Regions from separate parts of the Undibacterium sp. FW305-107 genome, predicted to be linked through region 3. Evidence: predicted binding sites of a transcription regulator. Region 3 holds the regulator's gene; each other region holds the start of a gene.
What was found. The regulator sigma-54, encoded in region 3, starts transcription at its own class of promoters, with help from an activator protein. The targets are predictions, from matches to a motif close to TGGCANGNAANCTGCTTT.
Positions count from the first base shown of each region.

Region 1: the regulator sigma-54 is predicted to act here: its motif matches at 1,441-1,458, upstream of glnA (type I glutamate--ammonia ligase).
Region 2: the regulator sigma-54 is predicted to act here: its motif matches at 1,256-1,273, upstream of AC3WQT_RS17670 (pilin).

Region 1 covers NZ_JBYTAV010000022.1:30,343-33,606, forward strand. Annotated here, with positions in the region: gene AC3WQT_RS28655 (EAL domain-containing protein) at 1-1,021, opposite strand, end outside; gene glnA (type I glutamate--ammonia ligase) at 1,620-3,035, shown strand; gene AC3WQT_RS28665 (DUF4124 domain-containing protein) at 3,187-3,264, shown strand, end outside.
Region 2 covers NZ_JBYTAV010000007.1:354,465-357,728, reverse strand. Annotated here, with positions in the region: gene AC3WQT_RS17675 (tetratricopeptide repeat protein) at 1-1,121, opposite strand, end outside; gene AC3WQT_RS17670 (pilin) at 1,316-1,777, shown strand; gene AC3WQT_RS17665 (pilin) at 2,765-3,226, opposite strand.
Region 3 covers NZ_JBYTAV010000007.1:220,401-223,664, forward strand. Annotated here, with positions in the region: gene hpf (ribosome hibernation-promoting factor, HPF/YfiA family) at 1-297, opposite strand, end outside; gene AC3WQT_RS17065 (RNA polymerase factor sigma-54) at 405-1,895, opposite strand; gene lptB (LPS export ABC transporter ATP-binding protein) at 1,907-2,662, opposite strand; gene lptA (lipopolysaccharide transport periplasmic protein LptA) at 2,664-3,248, opposite strand; gene lptC (LPS export ABC transporter periplasmic protein LptC) at 3,248-3,264, opposite strand, start outside.

The DNA.
Region 1 (3,264 bases), on a different contig from region 3:
TGCGGCGCGCCTCGTCTGAATAGCGCCACTCTTCTGCATTATTGCCTATGCTCCAGTTTCCTGTTTTTGAAATGATCTGGGCATGGCGCAAGTCTGTTTCGCGCTGCGCCAATTCTGCAGTTCTTTTGCTGACGATTTTTTTCAGGTTCTTTCTTTGCTCACGTGCATCAAGCAAGAGTTTTACCAGGCAGGCCAGCATGAAACTGAACAAAAGCCCTACACTGTTGTAAAGCAGTAGTGGTTTGTTCTGGATGACAGAGTTTTTTGGTGATAGCTCTAGTGTCCATTCTGCATTTGGCAATTTGATTGCATAGTGGAGGTAATTTGTTGTTGTAAATCCATCTGACTTTTCTATAACTTGCCTGAGCCGTGTACCCGGATGAACGCGCGACAATTCATAGTCATAACCCCGTTCGTTTAGTTTTGACAACCCGGTGTCGGCAAGCAGGGTTTTCAGATCAATGGCAGCAGAGATCAAGCCCCAGAATTGAGATGGTTTGTTTGCGTCTATGGGGTCTTCAAGATAGACGGGCAGACGGGCTATGATGCCAGTGCTGCCATTTGTAAGGGGGAGTGGCCCCGCAAGTGTCAGATGGTGGCTGTCCTTGGCGAGTTGCGCCTCAGCTTTGCGTATGGGATCGGCCAGCAGGTCTATTCCCAGACCGTCATTGCGCCATTCTATTGGTGCGACTTCACTGGTGATGCCGTCTGGAGCAAGATACAAAGCGGCAATTTGCGGATGATACTGCAGAATATTGTCTGCAAAACGTCCAAAGTGCCGTACCCGGCCATTGCTGTCAGCAACCATGGCAGCCAGTGCATAGCTTGCTGATAGCGCGCTATACATATTGTTTTGCAGGTTGACCGCTTGTGAGCGTGCCAGATCGTAAGCCAGTTGGCGTTCTTCCTGCTTTGCACCTTCGTCCAGTTTGACGATGATGGCGGCGCTTGCCAATATTGTCAGCGCGAAGGTGAGCAGGGCAAACAGCATGGGTTTGCGCAGATAAGGGTGAGGCGACATAATGAGATTTGGGTATGGGAGCGAACGCCCGTGCACTGGTCCATAACTGTTTAAGATGCAGGCGGGGGCATCGCCACCTGAAATACCATCACAGTCTAAATGAGAGTGAATCGCATATAGAGAAATACCAAAGGATGTTGATTTTGGTCAATATTGCCAATTGAGTATTTAGCTTAATTGCTTCAATTGCATGTACTCAATAGGCGCGATGCAATCGACACTTTGCGCGCACCAAAATAATGCAAATTGATTCTGAAAATTAAAAAACGCACCAAAATAGTAATTTAAAATTGTTTTGCGTTATTTTGGTGCGCGCATGGAGTTTATATAATGCCAAGGTACTGTGTTTTTGGCAGAGAAAACGCCACAAAAACAAGCATTTAACAAAATTCGAATTTATATGTGACTGATCTGGACGATGGCATGGTTTCTGCTATTATCCCCGGTGAGTTGAGCCGCCAGCTTAATGTCGATGTTAATAAGGTCATTAATAAGATCAATAATGCAAGGTTTGTTTGTTGGTCAATATTGCACAAAACTGGCAGGTGCAACACTCAGCAATTTCCGAATTTATTTTTAGCTCTCAGAGGAGTTTCACATGGCAATGACAGCCGCAGAAGTCTTGAAAATGGCGAAAGATAACGAAGTCAAATTCGTTGATTTTCGCTTTGCTGATACCCGAGGCAAAGAACAGCACGTAACTGTTCCAATTTCCCAGTTCGACATCGATAAATTCGAATCTGGCCACGCATTCGACGGCTCGTCCATCGCTGGCTGGAAAGGCATTGAAGCATCCGACATGTTGTTGATGCCTGATCCATCTACTGCCAACATTGATCCATTTTTTGAAGAAACCACATTGTTCATGCAATGTGACGTGATCGAGCCATCTGATGGCAAAGGTTACGACCGTGACCCACGTTCCATCGCGAAACGTGCTGAAGCTTATTTGAAATCCTCAGGCATTGGTGATACAGCTTACTTTGGCCCAGAACCAGAATTTTTCATTTTTGACAGCGTGCGCTGGAAAGTGGATATGTCTGGCTGCTTCGTCAAGATTGATTCTGACGAAGCTTCCTGGACTACAGGCGAAAAACTGGAAGGTGGCAATACCGGTCACCGTCCAACGGTTAAAGGCGGTTACTTCCCGGTTCCTCCGGTCGACAGCTTCCAGGACATGCGTTCTGAAATGTGCCTGATCCTGGAATCCCTGGGTATCCCGGTTGAAGTGCATCACCATGAAGTGGCTGGCGCTGGTCAAAATGAGATCGGCACCAAGTTCTCTACTCTGGTCGAACGCGCTGACTGGACACAAAACCTGAAATACGTAGTCTGGAATGTTGCCCATACTTATGGCAAGACAGCGACTTTCATGCCTAAACCTATCGTTGGCGACAACGGTTCTGGCATGCACGTGCATCAATCCATCTGGAAAGATGGCAAAAACCTGTTTGCTGGCGACGGCTATGCTGGTTTGTCTGATTTCGCCCTGTACTACATCGGCGGTATCATCAAGCATGCTAAAGCATTGAATGCGATTACTAACCCAGGTACCAACTCATACAAGCGTCTGGTTCCAGGCTATGAAGCTCCAGTAAAACTGGCTTACTCTGCACGTAACCGTTCTGCTTCCATCCGTATTCCTTACGTTGCCAATCCAAAAGGCCGCCGTATTGAAACACGTTTCCCTGATCCACTGGCTAACCCATACCTGTGCTTTTCTGCACTGATGATGGCGGGTCTGGACGGCGTACAGAACAAGATCCATCCTGGTGAAGCTGCCAGCAAAGATCTGTACCATTTGCCACCAGAAGAAGATGCATTGATCCCTACAGTGTGCGCTTCTTTGGAAGAAGCACTGGACGCGCTGAACAAAGACCGCGAGTTCCTGACACGTGGCGGTGTATTCAGCGACAGCATGATCGATGCCTACATTGATTTGAAAATGCAAGAAGTACAACGCTTCCGCATGACAACTCATCCAGTTGAATTCGACATGTATTATTCTCTGTAATTACTCTCTGTAATCAGGGTAAAACACGAAAAAGCGGGGGCAACCCCGCTTTTTTTGTTACAAATGCTAATTTGTTCGTAATTGTGTTGCACGGCTGCATGACATACACTTACAGTCTATCAATGAATATTGCTTATTTATGAACCGACTCTTGTCAGGATTACTTCTCTTTATTGGCGTGCAAGCCTATGCGCATGCACAGGCTGAGGTGTATCTGTGCGTCGACGAT
Region 2 (3,264 bases), 130 kb from region 3:
TCACTGCCTATCTGCAAGGCTTTGTCATAGCATGCCTCTGCATCAGAGAAACGATTGATCATGCTATAGGTGTTGCCAAGATTGTTGTACAACAAGACAGAATGCGCATCATTGGCGATGCCTTGCTGATAGATGGCAATGGCTTCCAGATACTGCTTGCGCTCGTGCAAAATGATACCCAGATTGCAATACGCTCCAGGCAATTGCGGCTGCGTGGCAATGGCTTGACGATAGCTTGCTTCAGCTTCACCCAGCCGGTTTTGTAGCTTATAAGCATCCCCCAGACTGATCATTGCGTCAGCAAAATCCGGACGTAAGTTCAGGGCTTGACGAAAATGGGTAATTGCCAGATCAGTTTGCAAAAGATGACGAGCCACCAGTCCAAGATTATGGTGCGTTTCTGCATGTTGAGGGTGGATGCGCAGGGCCTGCTGGTATTGCTCCTTTGCCTGGGCGAATTGCCCTTTTGCCTGATAAATCACGCCCAGATTACAATACGCAGCGAAATGCTGTGGGTTGGCTGCAATGGTGAGCTGATATTGCTCTATTGCCTCCTCCCACAAATCATGTTGTTGCAGCAATGTCCCCAGATTGAAATGCGCATGACTGAAACCCGGCTTGAGCTCAAGCACTTTTTGATAAGCAGAACGTGCCTCGTCAGGCTTGCCCAATGAGGTCAGCGTAACGGCTAGATTGAAATAGGCAAGATGGTTTGCTGGCTGCAACTTTATTACATGTTCATAGCATACCAGCGCCCCGTCAAACTGCCCGATTACATCTAGCGTCAGGCCAAGATTGAGCTCTGCCTCAGGGAAATCTGTTTGTATCTGCAAGGCGCGTCGATAGTGAATTTCAGCTTTGCCATAGTCTTGCTGATCATAGAAAACATCACCCAGCTTGTTATTCAAGTTTGCATCATCTGGCTGTTCTTCCAGGACCTGCTGGTAATAGCGAGCGGCATCACTAAGCTTTCCATCACGGTAGCTACGCTCAGCCAAATCAGAAAGACTGGGAACTGCGTCCTCATGCACATCACTGGCGTTGGCAAGCTTTCCAGAGGCATCTTTCGCAGGAGCCGTATTACTCGTTGATGAAAATTGCTTCTTTAACCAATTCAGCATTACTTACCCTTAACATTGTTTTTCCTTGGGTGCAACAAGGTGAAGAATTGTAAATCCTATCTGCAAAAAAGCGTCAAAAAGTTGCGCCTGCCCTTCACTACTCCTAGCATAGCAATAATAAAACTCGTGTGGTTTGGCACAGAATTTGCTGAATACCCTTAACCACACTGTTCCTGGTTGTAAAGGAGAGAAAAATGCAACACAATTTTGTCAAACTGCAGCGCGGCTTCACGCTCATAGAGTTAATGATCGTCGTTGCTATCATAGGTATTCTGGCTGCGATTGCCATACCTCAATATTCAGACTATGTATCACGCACAAGAGCTGCAGGTGCCATATCAGAACTCAATAGTCTGAAAAAAGAAATGTCCATTTGCTTCCAGAATGAGAGTGCCTGGACCAATTGCACAGCCATGGGTAGTAATTCCATCCCGACCGTAGTTACATCCAAGTTTTTGCCTGGTGCACCTCCCGCTATTTCGGCTACTGGCGTGATTACTCAGGCTGCGACAGGTGCGACAACCAGCGCAGGCGTACCTTTGAGTGTTATTTTGACACCGTCAACATTGCCGAATCAAGCTAATCTGATCTGGGCCAATACAGGTACCATTTGCGATCCTGTCCGTGGCATGAAGCCTGGTCAAGGTGCTTGCTGATTATTGTCATTAGAACTCATTTCATAAATAGGGTGAGATGCGTTTGCCTCATAACATGTGCTGGCAAAGGTAAAGCAGGGGTTTCGTGCGGCATGCTGCACGCCTGCGTACGATGTGCGCTTGCAAGCGCACATGCGCCCTGCAAGGGGACGAGGCAGTCAATAGCGGTGCTATTGATCACGAGTCGAATTATCAAAACCTGCAGACCAGTACGCGTTATGAGGCAAACCCTTAGTGAACTGACGATTTGGGCGCATTGCAGCGCGTAGTGTGTCACCCCCTCCCTCGCCAAGGCACCAGCCTTAGCTTCACAGGGTACACACCTCATGCCTTGCACTGCATCCCAAATCGTCTTGTTCGCACTCATCCTATTTATGAAATGAGTTCTACTATTCGGCATACTGGCTCAACACATTGAGTGTGATGGGTTGAAAAGTCACTTACCTTACTTGTCAGCAGTCAGTCACGCCTACCAAAACTAAAAAAGACAAATACTGACCTTGAGAAATAGACTCTCAAATCTCTTGAGTAATTGCAAACCATGCTTGCATGTATATGATTAGCTCTGTTTTTTAATTCAGAAATTTGCCAGTATCAGGCCAATTCTTCAGTAATTAGTTCATGCATGGTCACTGCCGAGACTACCTGAAATTAAAAAAACAAATTGAACTCCAAAGGTTAATGAATAGCTTTTGGAGTTTTTTCATTTACGAACACTGAGGTAGTTCAAGGCAGCTGTCAAACAAGAATAATTGTGTGATAAGCAGCTCATGGATTTTCCTGGCACAAGACCATTTAAGGCTATTTTGCTGAACGACTACACCAAAAACTTCATCGCGATACTAAAACCAGAATTTTCCTGCCTCAATCAATACGGATGTGTCGAAAACCTCGAGCCAAATTCTTCGCTGTATCCATAAACGCATATAGCAAACGGTTCAGCACAGAACTCTTGCGTTCACTCTTATCCGTGAAATGAGAGACTGATCAGCATCCGCCCTGGCCTGCTTTCAAGCCACGGACGGGATCACAGATAGTGCCAGAAGCAGTCCACAACATATTCGCCTGACCAGACAAAGTCGACGGCGTCAGTGTTACAGACAAAGCGGTGCCTGCACTGGTTGTCGCACCCGTAGTCGCTTGAGTAATAGCGCCCGTACCCGCGATAGCCGGAGCTGCCCCTGTCAGAAATTTGGATGTAACAACAGTGGGTATTCCATTGCTCCCCATGCTTGTACAACCTGTCCACGTCCCGTCAGTTTGAAAACAGAGTGACATTGCTGTCTTCAAGCTATGCAATTCGGCAATCGCGCCTGCTGCCCTGGTACGGGATGTATAGTCGCTGTACTGAGGCAAGGCAATCGAGGCCAGAATACCAATAATAGCCACAACGATCATCAACTCGATGAGGGTGAATCCTTTTTCCAGTTTTTTCAATTGGGATCTCATATTGCTTCTTTGTCTTTGATCATTTGCTTATCATACCC
Region 3 (3,264 bases):
GTCTTGCATTTTATCTTTATGCTTGATGACCTGGCGATCCAGTTTGTCTACCAGTGCATCAATGGCCGCATACAGATCATGCGCCAGACTTTCAACGTGGATATCTTTACCGCTGATATGCAAATTAATGTCGGCTTTGTGTCGTTTTTCCTTTTCCCGGAGCTTGTCCACCGTCAGGATGACGGCGATATCAATGACCTGGTCGAAATGCCGCCTGATACGTTCTAGTTTGGTATGTACATATTCACGAATTGCAGGAGTTACTTCGACGTGGTGTCCACTGATGGTGAGATTCATACTGTGCTCCTATAGTGATGTTACTTGCTGTAACGATAAGCTCCTGGCATTTATTTGCCTTGAGCTAAATCATATATAGCAATTCAAACCGTGATTACAAGGACTGCTTACAAAGATTTACGCAAACTCACTGGGGGGATTTTGAGGGCTTCACGGTATTTGGCAACTGTCCGTCGGGCAATTACCATGCCCTGTTCACCCAGCATGTCTGCAATTTTGCTATCAGAGAGTGGGCTTTTCTGGTCTTCTGCTCCTATCAGCTGCTTGATGAGTGCACGTATCGCGGTGGAAGATGCTTCACCCCCTGTTTCCGTCGCGACATGGCTGCCGAAAAAGTACTTCAACTCAAACATGCCATGTGGGGTCAACATGTATTTTTGGGTTGTTACACGTGAGATAGTGCTCTCGTGTAATCCTAGTGTATCAGCAATTTCGCGCAAAACAAGGGGGCGCATGGCAACAGCACCGTGCGTGAAAAAATTGCGTTGCCTTTCGACTATCGCTTGTGCAACGCGCAATATGGTCTCGAAGCGTTGCCGCATATTCTTGATGAGCCAGCGTGCTTCCTGTAGTTGCGCACCCATGCCTGCCTCGCCGCGATTTTGCTTCATGATGTTGGCATACATACTGCTTACCCGCAGCCTGGGCATGACATCCTGATTCAGCATGACTTGCCAGCCGTTACCGGATTTTCTGACGATGACGTCTGGTACAACATAGTCAGATTCATCGGCAGCAAAAGCGATGCCGGGTCTGGGTTTGCACATACGGATGACCGTTTGTGCATCGCGCAAATCTTCGTCATCACAGTCGAGTATTTTCTTGAGTTTTGTGAAATCTCTTTGCGCAAATAAACTCAGTTGCGTTTCAACAATTTGCAACGCCAGCCTGCGCGTGACAAAAGCAATCTTGGGCAAGCGCCTGATTTGCAGTGCCAGGCATTCTGAAGGGCTGCGCGCACCAACACCGGCAGGGTCAAAGCTCTGCAGCATGTTCAGGGCAAAAGCCAGTTCTTCTGGTTCTACGAACAATTCCAGTGGCAAACTGGCATGTATTTCATCCAAGGTTTCAGTCAGGTAACCGTTGCTGTCAAGCGCATCTATCATCAGCTCGACCAGGGCTCGGTCACGCGGCTCGCGCAGGTTCAGGCGCATCTGTTCCAGCAGGTGTTCACGCAGGGTGACATGGGCTGCGCCCAGTTGTGGGCGGCCATCTTCATCATCGCCAGACTTGCTGCCATGCTGCACGTCATCAAAACCCCAGTCTTCTTCACTGGAGGTGGTGCTGTCATTGCTGATGACGGTTTCAGCATCAGCCGCCGCAGGTTCTGCAGACTTGTCGCTGTCGTCTCTTGCTGCGGGTGCTTCCATGCCAGCATCGGCAGAGGTGCTGCTGGTATTGATGGCACCGTCTGCCAGCAGGCGCACGGCGTGATCGAGCGGATCATCGACGCGTTCCAGCATGGGGTTATCGGTCAGCAGCGTCTCCAGCTCCTGATGCAATTCCAAAGTCGATAACTGCAATAATCGTATTGATTGCTGCAATTGCGGCGTCAGGGCCAGATGTTGTGAGGTACGTAGTTGCAGGCTTTGTTTCATGATGATTCCCGTCACATCCGGAAGTGTTCTCCGAGATAAACGCGACGTACAGATTCATTTTGTATGATGTCGTCAGGCTTGCCACTGGCAAGTACCGCACCCTGGTTGATGATATAGGCGTGATCGCAGATGCCCAGGGTCTCGCGCACATTATGGTCGGTGATCAGCACACCGATGCCGCGTTCCTTGAGGAAGCGCACAATGCGTTGAATTTCGATGACGGCAATCGGGTCAACGCCGGCAAAGGGTTCATCCAGCAAGACAAAGCGTGGGTTGGTCGCCAGCGCGCGGGCAATTTCGACACGACGGCGTTCACCACCTGAGAGTGATAGTGCTTGGCTTTCACGTATCTTTTCTATCTGCAAATCTGCCAGCAGGGCATTGAGCCTTTGCTCAATTTTCTTGGCACCGAGATATTTGCCTTCACTGTCTTTTTGCAATTCGAGTACGGCGCGGATATTGTCTTCCACCGTCAGTTTACGGAATACCGAAGCTTCCTGGGGCAGGTAAGACAGACCCAGTACTGCACGCTCATGGATAGGCAGTTGCGAGATATTCACGTCATCAATCGTGATATCCCCGGCGTCGGAAGGCACCAGGCCCACGATCATGTAAAACGAGGTGGTCTTGCCTGCGCCATTCGGCCCCAGCAAACCCACTACCTCGCCACTTTTCAATAGCAGGGAAACATCGCGCACCACCTGGCGCGCGCCATAGCGCTTTTGCAGGCCCTTGACGAGCAAGGTGCTGCTGGACTGTGCTGTCATCTTAATTAGCCTGTTTTTCTGGTTTTGGTTGCAAGATGATTTTCAGGCTGCCAGAGCCATCCACATGCTGGCCACTGGTCGAATTGGTGCCGATGAAAAAGTCATTTTTGCTGTCGTAAGACAGGTATTCGCCTTCCTGTTCCTGGGTGACCCGTTTACCTTCCAGGTAGCGCACCTTGGCCTTGGAAATGAACTTGACGATTTCTGTACTCTGATTGTATTCAGCGCGGTCAGCCTCACCATCCACCCACAGGTCCGGGCCGCCATCACGTTTCTGGCGGAAGGTGACCTTGCGGTTGCTGCCACCGGTGAGGACGACGAACTGGTCACCATTAGGCGCTTCAGTAACCACGGCATTTTCTGCCTTGACGTTGAGTGTGCCACGTACCAAAGAGACACCCTTGGACAATCTGCGCACACTGGTCTTGCCATCACTCTCGCCGTAACCGGCTTCGATGATGGTCTCTTTATTACTGTCGGCTTTTTCTGCATGGGCAGAAACGCAGGCCAGGCTCAGAAAGGCCAGGCCCAATAAGCGGGCGACGCTGAATGGTGTATTGATCATACGCATATTCGCTTTCTTCATTATTTTGTGCTGGCTT